One region of the Thermobifida sp. genome, then DNA from elsewhere that is predicted to be linked to it. Evidence: riboswitches for the same ligand, from Rfam matches in the RefSeq annotation. Region 1 holds a riboswitch; each other region holds the start of a gene.
The links. A riboswitch is a leader RNA that binds a small molecule or an ion and turns the genes downstream of it on or off. The one in region 1 is predicted to bind cobalamin.
Positions count from the first base shown of each region.

Region 2: another riboswitch for cobalamin. It lies ahead of CW348_RS08040 (VWA domain-containing protein); the one in region 1 lies ahead of CW348_RS06290 (ABC transporter substrate-binding protein).
Region 3: another riboswitch for cobalamin. It lies ahead of CW348_RS08070 (CbtB-domain containing protein); the one in region 1 lies ahead of CW348_RS06290 (ABC transporter substrate-binding protein).
Region 4: another riboswitch for cobalamin. It lies ahead of cobN (cobaltochelatase subunit CobN); the one in region 1 lies ahead of CW348_RS06290 (ABC transporter substrate-binding protein).

Region 1 is NZ_PITY01000020.1:275,470-280,977, reverse strand. Features, by position in the region: gene smc (chromosome segregation protein SMC) at 1-1,973, shown strand, start outside; cobalamin riboswitch at 2,116-2,256, shown strand; gene CW348_RS06290 (ABC transporter substrate-binding protein) at 2,333-3,259, shown strand; gene CW348_RS06285 (iron ABC transporter permease) at 3,301-4,341, shown strand; gene ftsY (signal recognition particle-docking protein FtsY) at 4,420-5,508, shown strand, end outside.
Region 2 is NZ_PITY01000020.1:681,749-687,256, forward strand. Features, by position in the region: gene CW348_RS08030 (cobalt-precorrin-4/precorrin-4 C(11)-methyltransferase) at 1-522, opposite strand, end outside; gene CW348_RS08035 (bifunctional cobalt-precorrin-7 (C(5))-methyltransferase/cobalt-precorrin-6B (C(15))-methyltransferase) at 519-1,736, opposite strand; cobalamin riboswitch at 1,812-2,007, shown strand; gene CW348_RS08040 (VWA domain-containing protein) at 2,044-4,053, shown strand; gene cobO (cob(I)yrinic acid a,c-diamide adenosyltransferase) at 4,053-4,667, shown strand; gene CW348_RS08050 (cobyrinate a,c-diamide synthase) at 4,657-5,508, shown strand, end outside.
Region 3 is NZ_PITY01000020.1:689,006-694,513, forward strand. Features, by position in the region: gene CW348_RS08060 (cobyric acid synthase) at 1-1,298, opposite strand, end outside; gene CW348_RS08065 (CbtA family protein) at 1,295-2,089, opposite strand; gene CW348_RS08070 (CbtB-domain containing protein) at 2,080-2,280, opposite strand; cobalamin riboswitch at 2,308-2,459, opposite strand; gene ehuA (ectoine/hydroxyectoine ABC transporter ATP-binding protein EhuA) at 3,073-3,876, opposite strand; gene ehuD (ectoine/hydroxyectoine ABC transporter permease subunit EhuD) at 3,863-4,501, opposite strand; gene ehuC (ectoine/hydroxyectoine ABC transporter permease subunit EhuC) at 4,498-5,220, opposite strand; gene ehuB (ectoine/hydroxyectoine ABC transporter substrate-binding protein EhuB) at 5,235-5,508, opposite strand, start outside.
Region 4 is NZ_PITY01000020.1:673,679-679,186, reverse strand. Features, by position in the region: gene CW348_RS08020 (precorrin-8X methylmutase) at 1-149, opposite strand, end outside; gene CW348_RS15930 (nitrite/sulfite reductase) at 146-1,282, opposite strand; cobalamin riboswitch at 1,342-1,543, shown strand; gene cobN (cobaltochelatase subunit CobN) at 1,648-5,277, shown strand; gene cobF (precorrin-6A synthase (deacetylating)) at 5,274-5,508, shown strand, end outside.

The sequences.
Region 1 (5,508 bases):
GCGACGAGAGCGCGATCGCCGCGGCGTTGGGCGCGGCCGCGGACGCAGTGGTCGTCGGCACGCACGACGCCGCCCGCAGCGCCCTGGACCTCCTCAAACAGCGTGACGCCGGCCGAGCCGGGATCGTGGTCGCCGACAGCGCTGAGGTCCAGCCGCGGGAGCAGTGGCCCGACCCGCCCGCGGGCGCCCGCTACGCGGTGGACTCCGTCACCGTCCCCCCGCGGCTCCGCTCCGCCGTCACTGCGCTGCTCGCCGATACCGTGCTGGTCCCCGACATGGCGACGGCTGCCCGTGTCATCGCGGAACGTCCCGCCCTGCGCGCTGTCACCCCGGAAGGGGACGTGTTCACTTCCGCGTTTGTGCACGGCGGCGCCGCCACCGGGCCCAGTCAACTGGAAGTGCGCGCTGCCATCGACGAAACAGCCAGCCAGTTGGCCGCGGCCGAGGAGGTCTGCAAGCGGATCACCGAGGACCTCGGTGACGCCCAGCTCGAACGGGAGCGGGCGGCGGCAGCCGTGGACGCGATCACCGCCCGCCGCCGGGAGGTGGACCGGCGCCGCAGCGAGATTGCGCAGCGCGTGGGCCGTCTCGGCGCTCAAGTCCGCTCAGCCACCCAGGAAGCCGAACGGTACACCGCTGCCGTGGAGAAGGCCGTCCGTGAACGCGAAGCCACCCGGGCAGCCCTTGCGGAACTCGAGGAACGGGTCGCCCAGGCGGAGAGCGAACCCGTGGACGAAAGCGAGCCGGACACGGCCCGCCGTGACCAGTGGGCCGCGGAAGCCGCTCGGCTGCGGTCCGTGGAAATGGAGGCGCGCCTGGCCGTGCGCACCGCTGAAGAGCGGGTCCGCGCGATCACTGGGCGGGCAGAAGGGCTCCTGCGGGCCGCAGCCGCGGAACGCCGGGCCCGGGAGGAGGCGGCCCGTCGCCGACAGCGCCGCGCCGCCCAAGCCAAGGTCGCCCAGGCGGTCGCGGAAGGCGCCTCCCAGGCGCTGGCACGGATCACCGTCTCCCTCGCCGAAGCCGACGGGGAGCGTCGGCTCGCCGAGGAGCAGCGCGACGCCCGGGAAGCCGAACTCAAAACGGTTCGGGTGCGGATCCGGGAACTTTCCACGGAACTGGAGAAGCTGCGCTCCGCCGTGCACAGCGGGGAGATGGCCCGCGCCGAGCGCCGCCTGCGGCTGGAACAGTTGGAGACGCGCGCCCGTGAAGAGTGGGGCATGGAAGTGGAGACGCTCGTGGCCGAGTACGGCCCGCACGTGCCCGTGCCCCCGCCCCCCGGCACCCCGGAGGACGAGGCTGTCCCGGTGCCGTATGTGCGCGCAGTGCAGGAGAAGCGCGCGAAGACCGCGGAACGCCAGCTCAACCAGCTCGGCAAGATCAACCCGCTGGCGTTGGAAGAGTTCGCTGCCCTGGAGGAGCGGCACAACTTCCTCAACGCCCAGTTGGAGGACTTGAAGAAGACCCGCCGCGACCTGATGACCGTGGTCAAAGAGGTCGACGACCGGGTTCAGGAGATCTTCTCCGCCGCCTACGCCGACGTGGCACGGGAGTTCTCCCGCGTCTTCGCGCGCCTCTTCCCCGGAGGGGAGGGGCGGCTCGTCCTCACCGACCCCGACGACATGCTCACCACCGGGGTCGAAGTGGAGGCCCGCCCGCCCGGGAAGAAGGTGAAGCGCCTCTCCCTGCTCTCCGGTGGGGAGCGGTCACTGACCGCGGTCGCTTTCCTCGTCGCGATCTTCAAAGCCCGGCCGTCCCCGTTCTACGTGATGGACGAGGTGGAGGCCGCGCTGGACGACATCAACCTGCAGCGGCTGCTCGTGGTCTTCGAAGAGCTGCGGGCCACGTCCCAGCTCATCGTCATCACCCACCAGAAGCGCACCATGGAGATCGCTGACGCCCTGTACGGCGTGACGATGCAGGGCGACGGGATCTCCCAGGTGATCAGCCAGAAGCTGGAGCGGAAAGCGAGCTGACCTGGCCTGCATTGCTTCGGGGCGACAGCGAGGAGACCACGGCAGACTCCAGGGGAAAGCCCTTTTTGCCCTTTTGGTCCACCCTTCCTGGCGGACAAGATCAGCGGCGGCCTAAGATGGCCTGGTCGCGTCGTACTACGGCGGAAACGCACAGGTACGAGGCGATGGCACCACGTAAGCGAAGTCCGGTCTGAAACCGGCGCTGTCCCCGCAACTGTGACACTCCGCTCCCGCCCCGGCGGGAACGGAGTGGAGCCAGGTCGCCTTGCGTGGTCGCCGACGTTCACTGTTCTCGTGGGAAGAGCGGTCCGTCATTGCTGCGGGCTCTATTCCCCTGACGTGTGCCTAAGGAGCCCCAAGTGCGTGTTGCACGTCGCTTCACCGCGCTGTCGCTTCCTCTCCTGCTTGCCCTCGCCGCCTGCGGCTCCCCCGCTGAAGAACCCGCCGCGGACCAGTCGTCCAGCACAGGAGAGTTCCCCGTGACCGTCGCCGACGCGCGCGGTGACGTCACCATCGAAGAAAAGCCCACCCGCATCATCTCGCTGTCCCCGTCCCTGACCGAGATCCTGTTCGAGGTGGGCGCCGGCGACCAGGTCGTCGCCGTCGACGAATACTCCAACTACCCGCCGGAAGCCCCCACCACCGACCTGTCCGGGTTCACCCCCAACGTGGAGGCGATCGCCGACTACGAACCCGATTTGGTGGTGCTCTCCGGCGACAGCAGCGACATCACCGAACAGTTGGAGAAGCTCCACATCCCGGTCCTGCTGCTGCCCGCCGCCGAGAAACTGGAAGACACCTTCGCCCAGATGGAACTGCTGGGCGAAGCCACCGGCAACGCCGACGAAGGCATCGCCGCAGCCGAAGAACTGCGGGAACGCATGGACGCCATCGTCGCGGAGGTCGTCGACGACGGCGCAGCCGGGCTGAGCTACTACCACGAGATCGACGCCCAACTGTACTCGGTGACCTCCGACACCTTCATCGGGCAGATCTACGACCTGTTCGGCCTGGTCAACATCGCCGACGAAGCAGAAGACCCCGCGGGCGGCTACCCGCAACTGTCCGCGGAGTTCATCGTCGAACAAGACCCCGACCTCATCTTCGTCTCCTACCCGGGCGGCGTGGACGACGTCCTGGGCCGTCCCGCGTTCGCCACGGTGACCGCGGTGCAGCAGAAGAACGTGGTCGAAGTGGACGCCGACATCTCCTCCCGGTGGGGGCCGCGGGTCGCCGACTTCGTCGAGGAAGTGGCTGAGGCCATCGAAACGGCGCGCAGCGAATGATCAGTGAGCCCTTCCGAGCTGGCCCCCAGGCAGGGCTTCGGATGGGCGTCGGACGCCGGGACCTACTCGGCCCGCTCTGGCTCGGGGTGGGGCTGGTCGCCCTGTGCAGCGCGATGGTCCTGGGGATCAGCGCGGGCGCGGCCTCCCTCACCCCGGCCGAGATCGTCCGGGAGTTCCTGAGCCGCATCCCGTTCCTCGACGTGGAGTCCACGCTCAACGACCGGCAGCGGGCCGTGCTCGACCAACTGCGGGTGCCCCGGGTCGTCCTCGGTGCCCTGGTGGGCGGGCTGCTGGCCAGCGCCGGCGCCGCCTATCAGGGAGTGTTCCGTAACCCGCTGGCCGACCCCTACCTGCTGGGCGCGGCCAGCGGGGCCGGGCTAGGCGCGACCCTGGTCATCGTGGGCGGCGGATTCCTGCCGAGCGGGCCGCAGCTCATCCCGGTCGCCGCGTTCCTCGGGGCCCTGGTCGGGGTGATGTCCGCCTACCTGCTGGGACGCACGGCAGGGGGCGGCGGCACGGCATCCCTGCTGCTCGCCGGGGTCGCAGTGTCGTCCTTCCTCACCGCCACCCAGACGTTCATCCAGCAGGCGCGGATCGACGAGCTGCGGCGCGTCTACGCCTGGATGCTCGGCGGTCTGGGATACAGCGGCTGGGAAGGCCTGGGGCTGGTCGTGCCGTATGCGGCCGTGGCCATAGCGGTCCTGCTCGGCAGCGGATTCCTCCTCGACCTGCTCGCCCTCGGCGACGAGAAAGCCGTCAGCCTGGGAGTGCGGCCCGGCCTCGTCCGGATTGTCGTGATCTTCGCGGCGTCCCTGGCCACCGCCTCAGCCGTCGCGGTCAGCGGCCTGATCGGCTTCGTGGGCCTCGTCGTCCCGCACATCGTGCGCCGCCTGGCCGGCCCCGGCTACCGGCGCATCCTCCCAGTGTCGCTGCTGTTCGGCGGAGCCTTCCTCGTCGTCGCGGACATCGCGGCCCGCACCCTGCTCGCCCCGGCCGAGCTTCCCCTCGGCGTGGTGACCGCGTTCGTCGGCGCCCCCTTCTTCGTGCTCGTCCTGCGCGCCACCCGGTCGCGGGCCAGGTAGCTGCCCCGCAGCACCGCGAAGACGCCACGACGAGGGGATACCGGCACATGACCCGCGGTCTGGAAGACTGAAGGCGCTATGGACTACACGATTGTTGTCATCGCGATCGCCATCGTGGCACTGGTGGCGGTCGGGGGCGCGCTGCTGATCGTTCCGCGCCGCCGGGTGGGGAAAGCGGAGCAGAAACCCGAACTCGACCAGCCGGAAGGCCGTTCGGGTGCGGGGGCCACCGCGGTGCTCGAACCGGAAGAGACCGAGGGGGCCACCGCGGTCGCCGAACCCGAAGCCCCTCCGGTGCCGGCACCTCCCCCGGCACCGGAGATCGAACTCCCGCCGCCCTCGGCCGGGCGGATGGTGCGGCTGCGCGCCCGTCTCGCCAAGTCGCAGAACGTCTTCGGCCGCGGCCTGCTGAACCTGCTGGCCAGCGACAAACTGGACGAGGACACCTGGGAGGAGATCGAGGACACCCTCATCACCGCCGACGTCGGTGTCACCTCGGCCACGCAGATCACCGAAGGGCTGCGCACCCGGGTGCGTGTGCTCGGCACCCGCAGTGTCGACGAAGTCCGTGCCCTGCTGCGAGAAGAACTGCTCGCCCACATCAACCCGAAGCTGGACCGTACCGTCCGCACCAAAGGGCCGGGGGAGCGTCCCGCCGTGATCATGGTGGTGGGCGTGAACGGGGTCGGTAAGACCACCACCGCGGGCAAACTGGCTCGGGTCGTGATCGGCGACGGCGGCAGCGTCGTCCTGGGCGCTGCGGACACGTTCCGGGCAGCCGCCGCAGACCAGTTGCAGACCTGGGGAGAGCGCGTCGGCGCAACCGTGGTGCGCAAACACGAAGGCGCGGACCCGGCCAGCGTGGCCTTCGACGCGGTCTCTCAAGGCATCGAGCAGGGGGCCGACACCGTCATCATCGACACCGCGGGACGGTTGCACACCAAGACCGGCCTCATGGACGAGCTGGGCAAAGTCAAACGCGTCGTGGAGAAGAAAGCCCAGGTCGACGAGGTCCTGCTGGTGCTGGACGCCACCACTGGGCAGAACGGCCTGCGGCAGGCGCGCGTGTTCGCCGAGGTCGTCAACGTCACCGGCATCGTGCTGACCAAAATGGACGGCACGGCCAAGGGCGGCATCATCATCCAAGTGCAGCGGGAGCTCGGGGTG
Region 2 (5,508 bases), 410 kb from region 1:
GGCAAGAACCCGGATGTGTCGGATCGCCAAGTGCAAGACGAGAGTCCCGTGGATCTTCGCGACGTTCTCCAACGCCTCCGATTCCGGCATTTTCGTGGAGCGTGCCCGGGTGCGGGTAAGCACCACCGTCTGCGCCACCTCCGGAACCGTCAACTCGGTGCCGAGCAGGGCCGCGGCCGCCGCATAGGCGGGCACCCCAGGGGTGACGTCCCACGCCACCCCTGCCTCGTCAAGCCTTCGTGTCTGCTCGGTTAGCGCGCTATAAAGCGACGGGTCTCCAGAGCAGAGCCGGACCGCGTCCAAACCGCGCCGGTCCGCGTCGACCAGGTGGGCGATGATCTGGTCCAGGTCGAGGTGCTGGGTGTCCACTAGTTCCGCGTCGTCAGGGCAGTGGGCCAGGATCTCAGCGTCGATATAGGTACCCGCATACAAGCAGACAGGAGTGGTGCGCAGCAGTTCGACCGCGCGTAGCGTCAGCAGGTCAGCTGCGCCGGGGCCAGCACCCACGAAATGAACCGTCATGTCTCTCTTCCCTGATCTGTTTTGGTCGCGGCCCACTGGACAACCGGACGGGCCGGACGCCATCCCGTGAACGACCCCAGGGGGGCAGCCCGTTCCACCGAGAGGCGTGTCAACTCTCCGCCGTGGCGCCGCCACCGTTCCACCAAGACTGCTTCCGTCTCCAAAGTCACGGCGTGCACTACGATGCGGCCCCCGGGCCGCAGGGCCGCCCAGCACCGGTCCAGCACGGACGGGTCGGTAGCCCCACCACCGACGAACACCGCATCGGGTGGCTCCAGTCCGCTCAGCGCGTCAGGCGCACTACCGTGGACCACGCGCAGGGAGGGCACACCAAGCCGGGCAGCGTTACGCGTGATCCGGTGCACCCGTTCGGGGTGCCGCTCAATCGCAACAGCCCGGCACCGCGGGTCGGCGCGCAGCCATTCCACGGCCACCGACCCTGCTCCCGCTCCCACATCCCACAGCAGGGCCTGGGGTTGGGGGCGGAGCGCACAGACCGCGGCAATCCGTATCTCTCGTTTGGTGAGCTGCCCGTCGTGGTCGAACGCCTCATCCGGCAGCCCGGGGGTAAGCGGGTACCCACCGTTTCCGGTGACCGCCACGCACACCACGTTCAACGGCGGCGCGTCCCGGCCCCGCCACTCGGCCGCGGTGGCTTCGATCCGTTCCTCTCTGCTGCTCCCCAGGTCGGACAGGACCGTCATGCGGCTATCGCCAAGGCCGTGTTCGACCAGCCGGGCTGCGACCGCGGCAGGCGTCGTCCCATCCGAGGAGAGCACCACCAGCCGCCGCCCGGGGGTGAGGTAGCGGCGCACCGCGTCGACGTCGCGTCCCACGAGCGTCACCACATCCACAGACTCCGCGCTCCACCCCATCCGTGCCCGGGCCAGGGCGACCGAGCTCACCGCGGGCAGCACCCGCACCCGGTCTGCGCCGAGCAGTCGCACCAGGGTGGTGCCGATCCCCGACAGGAGGGGGTCCCCGGAAGCCAGCACGACGACACGGCGGTCACGGTACCGGTCCAGGAGCATTGGAAGACCGCTCAGCAACGGGGACGGCCACGGTTCGCGTACCGCTCCCGTGTCGGGCACCAAAGCCAAATGTCGAGTACCGCCGAGGAGTACCTGGGCTTCGCGGATAGCGTCGCGGGACGCCGGCGGCAACCCTTCCCAGCCATCAGCGCCTATGCCGACGACAGTGACCGGTGTCTTCATGGCGGGCCACCTTAACACGGATCGGGGAAGTCTCCCAGCGCTCTGGGCACCCGGACCGCCGCTGGCTAGACTCGGCGACGGCGGAACCGCCGAGGTGCCCCAATCCACGGGGATAATCGGGAAGCCGGTGCGAATCCGGCACAGGCCCGCTGCGGTGACCTGGGAGCCGCCGATCACGCGCATCGCGCAGCCACTGGACGGCAGTCTGGGAAGGCGATCGGACGGTGTTGATCAGGAAGTCCGAAGACCGGCCTCGGCATGGCTGCCGTTTTTGCCGATCCCCCAGCGGGAGCCTGTGGAGGAGCGTGTGCACGTCTATCCGTTCAGCGCCATCGTCGGTTCGGACGACCTGGTGCTGGCCCTCATTCTGACCGGTATCAGCCCTGACATCGGGGGCGTCCTTATCCGCGGCGAGAAGGGAACCGCAAAATCAACCGCGGTACGCGCGCAGGCAGCTCTGCTGCCCCCGATCACCGTAGTCACCGACTGCCGGTTTTCCTGCGACCCTGCCGCCCCCGACCCTGACTGTCCAGACGGACCGCATCCCCCTTCAGTTGCTTCCGCGACCCGCCCAGTGCGTCTCGTGGAGCTTCCTGTAGGCGCGGGCGAGGACCGGGTCGTGGGCTCCCTACACCTGGAAAAAGCCCTGTCGGGCAGCGGTGTCGAATACGAGCCCGGACTGTTGGCCCGTGCCAACCGCGGCATCCTCTACGTCGACGAAGTCAACCTACTCCACGACCACCTGGTGGACCTGCTCCTCGATGCGGCAGCGATGGGGCGGGCCACCGTGGAACGTGACGGTGTCTCGCTCAGCCACGCCGCCCGGTTCACCCTTGTGGGAACGATGAACCCGGAGGAAGGGGAGCTACGGCCCCAGCTGTTGGACCGGTTTGGCTTGTCCGTGGAGGTTGCAGCACCCCGCGATCCGGCCGTGCGGGCGGAGATCATCCGTCGACGTCTCGCCTTCGACGCCGACCCCGCCGGTTTCACCTCCGCCTACGCCACTGCCGAGCAGCAACTGGCGGAACGTATCGCGGACGCACGTCTCCGGCTGCCCAAGGTGGTGCTCGGCCAGGAGGCACTGTTGGCTATCGCCGAGGTGTGCGCCGCGTTCGATGTGGACGGTATGCGTGCCGACCTAGTGTGTGCCCGGGCCGCGGTGGCCCACGCCGCGTGGTGTGGCCGCACCGACGTCACCCGAGCCGATGTGCGCGCTGCCGCCCGCCTTGCCTTACCGCACCGACGGAGGCGGACCCCCTTCGACAGTCCCGGCATGGATGAGGGCCTGCTGGACGAGATCCTCGGCGAAGATCACGATCCGGACCCTGGGCCGGACGGTTCCGGAGGGCCAGGCGGTCCACCATCGGACAGCGGTTCTGATACTCCGCCGCCCACCGCCGGCTCCACTCCTGACCCTCCCGCCAGCGGCCTCGGATCCCCCACCTCGTCCAACGACGATCCCCGGCCGGATGCTCCGGCCCCGGTGTCGGTCACAGCACCCGAGGAACCGTACCGCCCTCGGCTTTTCACGGTCGCTGGCACGGGGAAAGGCACGCTAGGCCGCCGTTCACGAGCTATCACAACATCGGGGCGCACCGTCGGCGACGTTCCCGCGGGCCGGGGAACTGGGCCGATCCACTTGGCCGCCACGGTTCGGACAGCCGCGCTGCGGCACGCGACATCTCGTTCTTCCCCGGACACCACACGGCTTTCTATTGCCCTCAGTGATCTACGCAGGTCCCTCTGTGAAGGCAAGGAATCCAACCTGGTGCTGCTCTGCGTGGACGCTTCCGGTTCTATGGCTGCCCGGCGGCGCATGTCCCAGGTGAAGACAGCTGTTCTCGCACTGCTGCTGGACGCCTACCGCAGACGGGACCGAGTGGGGTTGATCACGTTCCGAAACCATGAGGCTACGCTCACACTTCCACCCACCGGATCAGTGGACGTAGCAGCAGCCCGCTTGCGGGAGTTGCCTGCCGGAGGCCGTACCCCACTAGCTGAGGGCCTATTGAAGGCCGCGGAGACACTGCGCCGCGAACGGTTACGCGACCCGGATCGCCGCGCCCTGCTCGTGGTCGTCACCGACGGCCGGGCCACTGCCGGCCCTAAGGCAGTGGAGCGCTCGTTGCACGCCGCCGACCACCTGGCCCGCGAAGGGGTCTCCGCGCTGGTCATCGACTCGGAGACGGGACGGTTCCGGATGGGGTTGGCCGCTGCGCTCGCCCGCCGCATGGGTGCCGAGTACGTCCACGTTGGCGAGGTCAGCGCCGAAGCCATCACGTCAGCAGTAGCCGGAGCAACCACGAGGGCGGCTTGATGCCTCAAGGACAACCATCGTTCATCCCCGACGACGGACTCACCACCCGCCAGCGCCGCTACCGTCCGCTGCTCATCGTGCACACCGGTGACGGCAAGGGAAAGTCCACTGCAGCGTTCGGCCTGGCCTTGCGCGGGTGGAACCAGGGGTGGCGGATCGCGGTGTTCCAGTTCGTGAAGTCCGCGAAGTGGCGGGTTGGGGAGCAGACCGCATTCGACACGCTTGCCGCAGTACACCGTGCGCAAGGGGTGGGAGGCCCCATCGAGTGGCACAAAATGGGGTCAGGGTGGTCGTGGTCGCGCAAGCCGGGCACGGAAGCCGACCACGCGGCCGCTGCCGCAGAGGGGTGGGCCGAGATCAAGCGCCGCCTCGCCGAGCAACGGCACGACCTTTACATACTCGACGAGTTCACGTATCCGATCACCTGGGGCTGGGTCGACGTCAACGACGTGGTGTCGACGCTGCGTGAGCGTCCGGGACGCCAGCACGTGGTGATCACCGGCCGCCGCGCGCATCCCGCGCTGCTGGACGCAGCCGATCTGGTCACGGAAATGGTGAAAGTGCGACATCCCATGGACTCCGGGCAGAAGGGGCAGCGCGGTATTGAGTGGTGACGTTCCCGCCGCGGTCCTGCCACGGCTAGTGATCTCCGCTCCCACGTCCGGGGCGGGTAAGACCACCGTGGCTACCGGGCTCATGGCGGCGCTGCGCGCTGCCGGATACGACGTGTCCGGGCATAAGGCCGGACCGGACTATATCGACCCCGGCTACCATTCCCTGGCAACCGGGCGGCCCGGCCGCAACCTCGATGTGCACTTGCACGGTGAGAACCTGCTGGGCCCCTTGCTGCTACACGGCGCCTCCCATCCGCGGCCGGCCGACCTGGCCGTGATCGAAGGCATGATGGGCCTGTATGACGGGAAGCTCGGGGGGCGCGGGTTTGCGTCCACCGCGCATGTCGCCGCCCTGCTGGACGCTCCGGTGGTGCTGGTCGTAGACGTGTCTCACGTGTCGCGGTCGGCCGCGGCGATCGTGGCGGGCATGGCAGTGTTCGACCAGCGGATTCGGATCGCCGGAGTCATCTTGAACCGGGTGGGCTCCAGACGGCACGCCGCCGAGGTCGCTTCCGCGGTGGAGGACGTCGGTGTCCCCGTGCTGGGGGCACTGCGCCATGACAGCGGACTTGCTGTTCCTTCCCGGCACTTGGGTTTGGTTCCTGCCGAGGAACGGGCCGAGGCAGTAGCGGCCGTGGAGCTGCTGGCGGAACGCATCGCCGCACAGGTGGATTTGACTGCCGTGGTAGAGGTGGCACGATCCGCGCCACCGCTGCACGCCCAAGCGTGGTCCGCGCAGGAGGCGCTCCGTGCCGCAGGGTTTCACCCTGTCTCCGCGCAGCGAGACCACCCCGTGGTCGCGGTAGCTGGAGGGCAAGCCTTCACCTTCCGCTACGCCGAA
Region 3 (5,508 bases), 410 kb from region 1:
GCGTCGTGTTCTAGGCTGCCGTGCCACATCGTGCCGAATACGGAGCCGTTGCGGAGCCCGCCGGGAAACGCCTCGCCATCACCGGTCTGGATGCGGCTGTAGTGGCTCTGGTATCCGCCGACCGGTATGCCCTGCCAGGTGCCGGAAGAGTAGTTCAGCGTCTGGTTTCGGGTGAAAACCGTCTCCAGGTCCAGCAGGCTCAACCCAGCAACGGTGCGCCCGGCCGGTCCTTCCACCCCCTCGGCGTCGACAATCGTGCGGCCCAGCATCTGGAAGCCGCCACCGATGCCCAGTACCGTGCCGCCGTGGCGGGCGTGGTTGGCGATCGCGTCGGCCAAACCGCGGGACCGCAGCCACTCCAGGTCGGTGAGCACGGCCCGCGTATCGGGGAGCACGACGATGTCGGCGGAGGCTAGCAGGCGAGGGCTGGTAACGAAGTCGACGCGCAGTCCTGGTTCCACGCCCAGGGCGTCAACGTCGGTGGTGTTGCCGATCCGGGGCAGCCGTACGACAGCGACCCGCAACACGGGTGTGCCCGCACTACCGTCCTCGCGTGCGGTAAGCGCTAGCGAATCCTCGGATTCCAGCCACAGGTTCTGCTGCCACGGCAGGACGCCGAGAACGGGTCGACCGGTGAGGTCTTCCAGGGTTTTCAGCGCCGGATCCAGCAGCGAAGGATCCCCCCGAAACTTGTTGATCACAAACCCGGCAACGAGTGCCTGGTCAGCGGGATCGAGTAAGGCGAGCGACCCGTACAGCGACGCGAAGACCCCGCCCCGGTTGATGTCGCCGATCACGATGACAGGCAGGTCGGCGGCGCGGGCAAGTCCCATGTTGATGTAGTCGTGGGCACGCAGGTTGATCTCTGCGACGCCGCCCGCGCCCTCGCAGACCACCACGTCGTAGCGGGAACGCAGCTCTGCGAGAGCGGCGTACGCAGCCTCGGCGAGCACTGCACGCGTGCCCGCAAACTCGCCTGCGGCTAAGCGGCCGAACGGACGGCCCCGCAGCACGACGTGGCTCCCGCGATCGCTGCTGGGTTTGAGGAGTACCGGGTTCATGGCGGTCTCGGGTTCGGCGCGCGCGGCGAGCGCCTGCACCCACTGGGCGCGGCTGATCTCGGCTCCTGTGCCATCGGGCCCGGGGACCACCATGGAATTGTTCGACATGTTCTGCGCCTTAAACGGCGCTACTTTGATCCCGTGCCGGGCCAAGGCCCGGCACAGGGCGCTGGTGACCAGGGATTTTCCTGCATCCGAGGAGGTCCCGGCCACCAGCAGCCCCTGCGCCTTGCTCATCGGACTCCCACTGTTTGCGCCGCGAAGCGGCGGTCAAACCGTTCGGTCAACCAGGCGAAGGCCAGTCCTAGCACCAGCCAAAGACTGGCTTGGGTGGCGAGTGAGGCCATGCGGAACTCCCACAGCAGGGTTGCTGGAAAGTCTTCGCCGACGTCGTTGATGTGGGGAAGAGCGAGGTAGCCGACGCAGACCACCGCGAGGAACACGGCGAGGGAGGCCACAATCCGTGAGGTCAGCGATGTCTCTGCTGGCAGTGCGCGTGCGAGGGCAACGGCCGCCGTAACCGCGACGAGCCCGAGGAGCACCGCGGCTACCCAAAGTAGGGTGCGCTGGTCGATTGTCTCGGGGACACCTACGGCAGGCGGGTTGGCCGGGTACTTGACGAAGGGCACCGCAGCGATGGCTGCCCATCCCAGGCCAGCGGCGACCAACGCCAGTGCCGGTCCGCTAAGCCGGCTGTGGCGCCGGACCGCGTAGAGCACCGAGGCGTAGAGCACCCCTAGGGACATGCCGGCAAACCCGGTGGCGAGGAACAACCCCACCTGCTGCCCGGTACGGCTGACTAGGGCATCGTCTCCGTGGGAGTGTCCCCCGTGCGCGCCATGGTCGTGGGAAGCGTGCTCTTCCAAAGCGATAGCCGCCTCGATGTGGGGTTCACCGAGGAAGAAAGCGACCACGCCCGCGGCCAGGCCGGCCAGTAGCCCGGCCAACAGCCCGCGGACAAGCAATCGCAGATAGGTTCCCCGCAGCGGACGGACCGAAGCAGAGGGGGTAGCGGAGGTCAGTGACACGGCACCCCCATGAGGTGTCGGCCGTCGTGCATCAGCTCGTGCAGGAACATTCCTGTACGCGAGACAGCTCCTTGGTCGAAACCGACCAGGTAGAGAACGAGAAGAGCAAGAAGGGTTACCGCTGTAGCGGTGAGTGCGAGCGGGATGGGCCCCAGCTCTGCCTCAACATAAGGGGCATGGACGGCCGACATGGTCCTCCTTACAGGATGACGCGTCCTACAGAGACCACTACGCCGGGTGAGTTTTCTGGCTCACGGGCTTGAGCCCGTCTACAGTGGCGCGACCGCTCCGGACTTTGACCGGATTGCCTGCACCCGACGCTCTTTTTGCTTTTAGTCGGGGGGAGTGTACCCAGACGCGTATTGCGCAAACTGACCGGTCCGCTTGTGGGATTCCCCTGCCACGGCAGCTGGTGACAGATACCGACGTCAGGACATGTCCTTAGCAAGAGTTTCTGGTGCCAATCCCGCCCAGTGGTGTCGTTATGGCCATGCGTATAAAGCGCATAAGGTAGCCACCGAAGTCTCCCAAGCAGGGGGTAGTGCATCACATCAAAAAATGCTTGAGGGCGCCGAGCAGGTAACTAATATCGGCGGGATACCAAGAATCACCACATCAGCAGCGGGCATATTCCCAACGATAGCGGTCAACATGGCCGGCCCCGCAGCGCGATCTGGCTGGGCACTTCGCTCCCGGGCGGGCGCAGGACCGGGTGCCTCGCAGGTGCGGGGGCGGCGCATGCGGTGAGTGTTTGGATCCACTAGGCGCGGTTGATTTCCGTGCCGTGGCTAGCGCAGCCGGGACCCCCTGGAGTTATCACCGTGTTTTGCGTGGCGCCACTTTGGTCCTGCGCCGGGACCGGTCCCGGCGCAGGACGGTGGTGACGACGGTTTCCCCCAACAGTAGAGGGTCCCGGGGCTATCGGGAGTCCGCGTGCTTTCTGCACTGGGCTGGCTATCTCACTCCGGGACCCGCCTGACCGGTCAGTCGAGGACGGCGTGGAGAAAGGCTTTGGTGCGTTCTTCTTTCGGGTCGCCGAAGATCTGTTCCGGCGGGCCTTCCTCGACGATACGGCCGTGGTCGAACATGAGTACCCGGTGCGAGACGTCCCGGGCGAACTGCATCTCATGGGTGACCAGCAGCATGGTGATGTCCGTGGTCTCAGCGACTGTGCGGAGCACGTCGAGGACCCCGGTGACGAGTTCGGGATCGAGGGCAGAGGTGACCTCGTCAAGCAGCAGGATCTTCGGCTGCATGGCCAGGGCCCGGGCGATCGCGACCCGCTGCTGCTGTCCGCCGGACAGGTGGGCGGGGTGGGCGTCGATCTTGTCGGCGAGGTCCACCATGTCCAGCAGTTCCTTGGCCCGCTGGTCGGCTTCCTCCCGCGGAATCCCCAGGCTGTGGACAGGGCCTTCGGTAACGTTCTCCCGCACGGTCATGTTCGGGAACAGGTTGAACTGCTGGAACACCATGCCGATCTGCTTGCGTACCCGGCGCTGGTGTTTGTCGGTGGCGCGGACCAGGCGGCCGCCTTTGTACCGGTGGCTGAGCGGCTCCCCGCCGACCCAGATAACCCCGGAGGTGACCTGTTCCAAGGTCATCAGCAGGCGCAGGATCGTGGTTTTCCCGGACCCGCTGGGGCCGATCAAGGTGACCCGCTCGCCGGCGTCGACCGTGAAGTCCAACCGGTCGAGCACGGTGAGCGAGCCGAACCGTTTGACGACTTGGTCGAAGCGGATGAGCGGTTCGTGCGTGCCGGTGCTGGTGCGGGGGTCAGACTGCGGCATAGCGTCGCTCCAGTTGTCGGATGAGGATGGCTGAAGGCACGCTCACCAGGAGGAAGAACAGACCCACGAGGGTCATGGCCTCCAGGTAGCGGAAGTACACGCCGCCGATCTGCGACGCCTGGTACATCAGTTCGCCGACGGTGATCGCGAACAGCAGCGGCGTGTCTTTGAACATGGCGATCAGGTAGTTGCCGAGCGGAGGGATGACGCGGCGGATCGCCTGCGGGAGGATGACCGCGCCCCACGTGCGGTGCAGGGGCAGGCTCAACGCCCGGCAGGCTTCCCACTGGCCTGCGGGCACGGCTTCGATGCCCGACCGGTACACCTCCGCGGTGTAGGCGGCATAGTGCACGCCCAGCACTGCCACGCCGATGGTGAACGCCGACAGCGTGTTCGGGGCCAGGGAGAACACGAAGACCAGTTGCACGAGCAGCGGGGTGCAGCGGATGAACTCCATGACCGCGAACACCGCGGTCCCGATCACGGGGATGCGGCGTACCAGGGCCACCGCGAGGCCGAGGACGAGCGCCAGGGTGTAGCCCAGCACCGTGGCTTGCACGGTGACAGCGAGGCCGTTGAGCAGGTCGGGGATGATCCGCCCGGTGAACTCCCAGTCCCAGGTCATCGCCGGCCACCTCCTGTCGCGGTCGCGGGCGGGGGCCGCAGCAGGGCGAGGAAGCCGGTGGCGACGGGCCGTCCCAGCCGCCGGTTGGCGCGGCGTTCCAGGAGCCGCATTCCCACGATCAGCAGCTGGGCGATGAGGAAGTAGGCGATGAGGGCGCCGGTGAAGGCCGCGACCGTCTCCCCGGTGGAGGCCCGCTGCTCTTGGGCGACCCGGGTCAGGTCGCTGACGCCGATGAGCGACACGATGGCGGTGGCTTTCATCAGTTCGATGACGAGGTTGCCGAAGGTGGGCAGCATCTGCGCCCACGCTTGGGGCAGCACGACCGCTCGCATGCGCCGCCACCACGACATGCTGAGCGCGATCGTGGCTTCCACTTGGGCTTTGGGCACCGCGTTGATGGCGGCCCGCACGACTTCCGCCCCGTAGGCGCCGACGTTGAGGCCGAGCGCGAGCACGGCGGCGAAGAGCGCGTCGATCTTGTAGGGGACGAGCTGGGGGATCGCGAACGCCATCCAGTACATGAGGACGAGCGCGGCTACGCCGCGGAACGTTTCGGTGTAGCCGGTGGCGATGGCGCGCGCTACGGGGTTGCGCAGGGTGCCCATGACCCCCACGACCATGGCGAGGGCGAAGGCGAGCACGGCCCCGAGCAGGGTGATGAGGAGGGTGGTTCCGGCCCCGCTCAGGTAGAGCGGGAGCCGGTCGATGAGGAACTCCACGGCGGTATCCGTCCTTAGGCCTGGCAGAGCTGCTCCGTAGTCAGGTCTCCGGGGAGTTCTTGTTCGGTGAAGCCGAACGGTTCGAGGATTTCGAGGAGACGGCCGCTCGCTTTGAAGTCGGCGAGGACCCGGTTGACTTCGGCGAGGAGCTCGGTGTCGCTCTGCCGGAAGGCGAGACCGCCGGCAGGGGTGACTTCTTCCCCGTCCACGACGGGGATGAAGCCTTCGGTGACTTCGAAGTCGCCGCCGCGCTGGTTGAGGAGCCGGTTGAGGGAGAGGGTGCTCAGC
Region 4 (5,508 bases), 400 kb from region 1:
TTTTCGGCGTCCGTGGGGAGCCCGGACAGGTCGGCTTCGGCCCGGATGGTGGCGAAGGAGTGCGCGTAGATGGTTGCGCTGTCGGTCTCGTAGGTGTAGCGCCGAGGCGGCGGGGAGAGCGGGGTGGGCCTGTCGGAATGCGGTGTCACGTGCTGCTCCCGAGAAGGACGAGGGTGTGCGGGGTGTGCGGGGCACCGCAGGCGCGTTCGCACCCGGCGATGTGGTAGGGGGATCCGTCGTCGGATGTGTCGGGGGAGGATAGGCGGCGGACGAGCTTGACGGCTTGAGACCGGGTGTCGCCACGGCTGCGAGCACAGCCGGGGGAGCCGATGCAGGCGCTGATCCGGCTCCACGGCGATGCCGGGTCGAGGACCAGCCCGGCTTCCTGGAGCAAAGCTGCGACGTTGCTGGCCTGGTCGGTGGGGACAGGGGTGACGATCACTCCCCGCCACGGGGTGAGGATGATCGTGCTGTCGCTGTGCTCCGCTGCATCCAAGAGAGCCCGCTGCATGGGCGGGGTGAGAACGCCTAGCGGCACTGAACCCGCCACAGCGGATTCAGCGGTGGAAATGGTGATAATTCCGTGAAGGATGTTTCTTCGAAACCGTTCAACGCTCCAGCGATCGCCGCTTTTTGTATGGCGTAAAAAATTGGAAAACTCGACGTTGTTGAGTAGTTCTCGTCCTTTTTTTGGTAGCTGAACGACATTCCATTTTCCCTCGCTTATATCGAGAAAACGGTGAGCGAGATCAAGGATTATATCAACGATTTCTGTAGATGAAATCACAGGCCCTGAAAAGGTGCCGACACGTATTTGTGCCGACCGTTCGTCGATCGCGTAAATTCCTAAGTCGATAGGCATTCCAGCGAGATCGCCGCGGCCGTCATCAAGACCGAAAAGGAACCGTCCGGGCAGCTCTGCCAGTCGTGGATCAGTGCACAGTGCCCGGTCTAGAGCGGAGACGAGGGGGCGAACATCCATTCTGCCACCGATTATTCCGGAAAGGGGAGAAGCGACAATATTGCGTACCCGATCATGGGTAGATGAAGGCAGGAATCCGGATGCTGCCACAATATGAGGTAATTCGTTGGGAATCTGTTGATCATCTGTGACGGGAATCCCTCTGATTTGCACGTTTCCACGTGAAGTTAAATGGAGATTACCGTCGCCGAATTTTGCGGTGATCTGGCTAAGCGTGGCTATCCCGCGACGGCTAATATGCCCCCCGGGAATACGAATACGCAGCAGAGCGCCGTCGGCTGCGAAATGGGGACGCAGCACGCCGGGGCAGCGGTCAGGTGGCTGTAGACAGAACACCGGAACATGGTTGCATACGCTTTCTTGCCCTGCGCTATGGTGGTCGCGTCGTGGTGAACGGGAAGACCGGTGCAAGACCGGCGCGGCCCTCGCCACTGTGATCGAGGAGTCGTCGAGCTTTGCTTGGGGAAACCACCCCGCGGCCACCGGGCACCAGCCTGGGAAGGTCAGCTCGGCGGCGGTGACTCGTCAGCCAGGAGACCGGCCACGACGCGTCATGTCCACGAGGGTTTGGAGACCATGACCATGGCTGATGCTGTGCCGCGTCCTGTACCGCCCGCCGCGGGTCCACCGACTCCCTCGATTGTTGGGGCTGGGAGAGGTCGCCGATGCCTCGCATAGCACTGCTTTCCACCTCGGACACCGACCTGCTGTCGGCACGTGCCAGCGGCGCAAACTACGTCTGGGGCAACCCGTCGCGTCTCGACGTCACCGGAACAGATCCCGGTTCGCTCCACGCCCTGCTTCACGGCGCTGACCTGGTAATTGTGCGCATTCTGGGGTCTGCGCGCTCGTGGCAGGAGGGCCTCGACCAGGTTTTAACCCATGGCGTCCCCGTTGTGGTGCTGGGCGGAGAGCAGACCCCGGACGCGGAGCTGATGAGCCATTCCACCGTACCCGTCGGGATCGCTGCTGAAGCCCACCGCTATCTGGCCCACGGGGGGCCCGACAACCTCGCTGCGCTGCATGCCTTCCTCAGCAGCACCGTGCTGCTGACCGGTGGGAGTTTTGATCCGCCGACAGAACTGCCCGAATGGGGCCTGCTTGAGCGGTCCACGCCACCACAGGCGGACCGGGACGGGCTGCCGAGGATTGGCATCCTCTACTACCGCGCCCACCAGGCCAGCGGGAATACTCGTTTCGTCCACGACCTGGCTGACGCGGTCGACGCTACCGGCGAAGCGGTCGCCGTCCCCATCTACTGCACGTCGCTGCGCAGCGCATCCCCGGAACTCCTCGCGGAGCTCGGCACCCTGGATGCGCTGGTCGTCACCGTGCTCGCCGCGGGAGGAACCCGCCCGGCCACAGCCAGTGCTGGAGGCGACGACGAGGCGTGGGACGTTGGTGAACTAGCGCGACTCGACATTCCGATCCTGCAGGCGCTCTGCCTGACGTGGGGGCGTGATCAGTGGAAGGCTTCCGACGAGGGGACGTCCCCCCTCGACTCTGCATCCCAGATCGCCGTCCCCGAATTCGACGGGCGCATCATCACCGTGCCGTTCTCCTTCAAGGAGTTCGACGACGAAGGACTGCCCCACTACGTCACCGATGCGGAACGGTGCCGCCGAGTAGCCGACATCGCCGTCGCTCATGCCCGGCTGCGGCACATCCCACCCGCCCAGCGCCGGGTCGCGATCGTGCTGTCGGCCTACCCCACCAAGCATTCCCGAGTCGGCAACGCCGTGGGCCTGGACACCCCCGTCTCCGCGGTGCGGTTGCTGCGGGCCATGCGGGACGCCGGATACGACCTGGGAGACGGGTTTCCCGGTGTGGACCTGGCGGACGAGACCGAAGCGGGTAACACCCTCATCCACGCCCTCATCGAAGCCGGTGGACAGGACGAGGAGTGGCTGACCGCCGAACAGTTAGCGGGAAATCCGGTGCGCATCCCGGCCGAACGCTACCGGGAGTGGATCGCCGACCTGCCCGGTGAACTGATTGACGCGGTGAACGAGCACTGGGGAGAGCCGCCCGGCACGCTTTTCGTCGACAACGGCGACATCGTGCTCGCTACCCTCCAGGCAGGCAACGTGGTGCTCATGATCCAGCCGCCGCGTGGTTTCGGAGAGAACCCGGTGGCGATCTACCACGACCCCGACCTGCCGCCGTCCCACCACTACCTCGCCGCATACCGGTGGCTGGAATGCGGCTTCGGCGCCCACGCCATCGTCCACCTCGGCAAACACGGCTCCCTGGAGTGGCTGCCCGGCAAGAACGCCGCACTGTCCGCGGCGTGCGCCACCGATGCCGCACTCGGCGCGGTGCCGCTCATCTACCCCTTCCTCGTCAACGACCCGGGTGAAGGGGCGCAGGCTAAGCGGCGGGCCCACGCGACGATCATCGACCATCTTGTGCCCCCGATGGCACGCGCCGAGTCTTACGGCGACATCGCCCGGCTGGAGCAGCTCCTCGACGAGCACGCCAACATCGCCGCGATGGATCCGGCGAAGCTTCCCGCGATCCGGGCGCAGATCTGGACTCTCATCCAGGCCGCCAAACTCGACCGTGACCTGGGGCTGTCCGAGCGGCCGCATGACGCGGAATTCGACGACTTCCTGCTGCACGTCGACGGCTGGCTGTGCGAAGTCAAAGACTCTCAAATCCGCGACGGACTGCACGTGCTAGGTGGGGCGCCTGTCGGCGAGGCCCGCGTCAACCTGGTGCTGGCCATCCTGCGTGCTGTCCAAGTGTGGGGTGGGCAGGCCGGTGCTGTGCCTGGACTGCGCCGTGCTCTCGGCCTGGCGGGAGACACCGGAAACCGGGCGGAGGTTGACGCCGTCGAAGCCCGGGCCCGCGCCCTGGTCGAGGCCATGGAGGAAGCCGGCTGGGATCCGGAACAGGCACAGGTCGTGGCGGACCGGCTCGGCGAGACCGCTCCGGACGTGGTCCGGGTGCTCCGGTTTGCGGCCGAGCACGTCATTCCACGGCTCGCAGACACCCGTCAAGAAATCACCGCGGTACTCCATGCCCTCAACGGCGGCTTCGTTCCCGCCGGACCGTCGGGATCGCCGCTGCGTGGCCTGGTTAACGTACTGCCCACCGGCCGCAACTTTTACACCGTCGACCCCCGGGCCATCCCGAGCCAGCTCGCCTACGAGACCGGGAAAGCATTGGCTGACGCGCTTATTGAACGCTACCGCGCCGAAACCGGCGAGTATCCGCGTTCGGTGGGGCTATCAGTATGGGGAACCTCAGCTATGCGTACCTCTGGAGACGACATCGCTGAGGTGCTCGCTCTCCTCGGGGTGCGCCCCGAATGGGACGAGGTGTCCCGCCGGGTGCGGGAGCTGAGCGTCATCCCGCTGCCCGAGTTGGGACGCCCACGCATCGACGTCACCGTCCGCATCTCCGGGTTCTTCCGAGACGCCTTCCCTCACGCGGTCGCCATGCTCGACGACGCCGTCCGCATGGTGGCGGAACTCGACGAACCGGACGACGCTAACTACGTGCGGGCTCACGTCCGCAGCGACCTCGCGGAACACGGTGACCGTGAACGCGCGCTGCGGCGCATCTTCGGTTCCGCCCCCGGTGCCTACGGGGCAGGCCTGCTCCAGCTGATCGACTCTGGTGACTGGCGTAGCGACGCTGATCTCGCCGAGGTCTACACCGCGTGGGGCGGTTTCGCCTACGGGCGCAACCTGCACGGTGAGCCTTCTGCGGAAGACATGCGTGCCAACTATCGGAGGATCGCGGTAGCCGCGAAGAATACGGACACCCGCGAGCACGACATCGCCGACTCGGACGACTACTTCCAATACCACGGCGGCATGGTCGCCACCGTGCGCGCCCTCACCGGCGTCGAGCCGAAGGCCTACATCGGCGATTCCACCACACCGGACCAGGTGCGCACCCGGTCGCTGCGGGAAGAGACCGCCCGGGTTTTCCGTGCCCGAGTGGTTAACCCCCGGTGGCTGGCGGCGATGCGGAACCACGGTTATAAGGGCGCATTTGAACTGGCCGCCACTGTCGACTACCTGTTCGGCTACGACGCGACCGCGGGGGTGGTCGACGACTGGATGTATGAGACCCTCGCCCAGACCTATGTCCTGGACACCGAGAATCAGGAGTTCCTCCGGCAAGCGAACCCCTGGGCGCTCCAGGGCATTGTGGAGCGGCTCACCGAGGCTGCTGATCGTGGCCTGTGGCGGGAGCCCCACCCACAGACAATGGAGGCGCTGCGCCGCGTCTACCTGGAAGTCGAGGGAGAACTGGAGGACCGGGGGACGAATCGGACGTGACCCGGAAAGCCCTGCTCATCGGTATCGGGCCGGGCGGACCCGACCAGCTCACGGTCGAGGCTGTCCGGGCGCTCAACGAGGTCGACGTCTTTCTTGTCGCGGACAAAGAGGCAGCGGCAGGCCGGGAAGGCACCGGTGACTTGGTGGCGCTGCGGGAAGAAATCTGCCGCCGCCACATCACTGGAAACAACTACCGGATCGTGACGGTGCCTGACCCGCCGCGAGACCGTG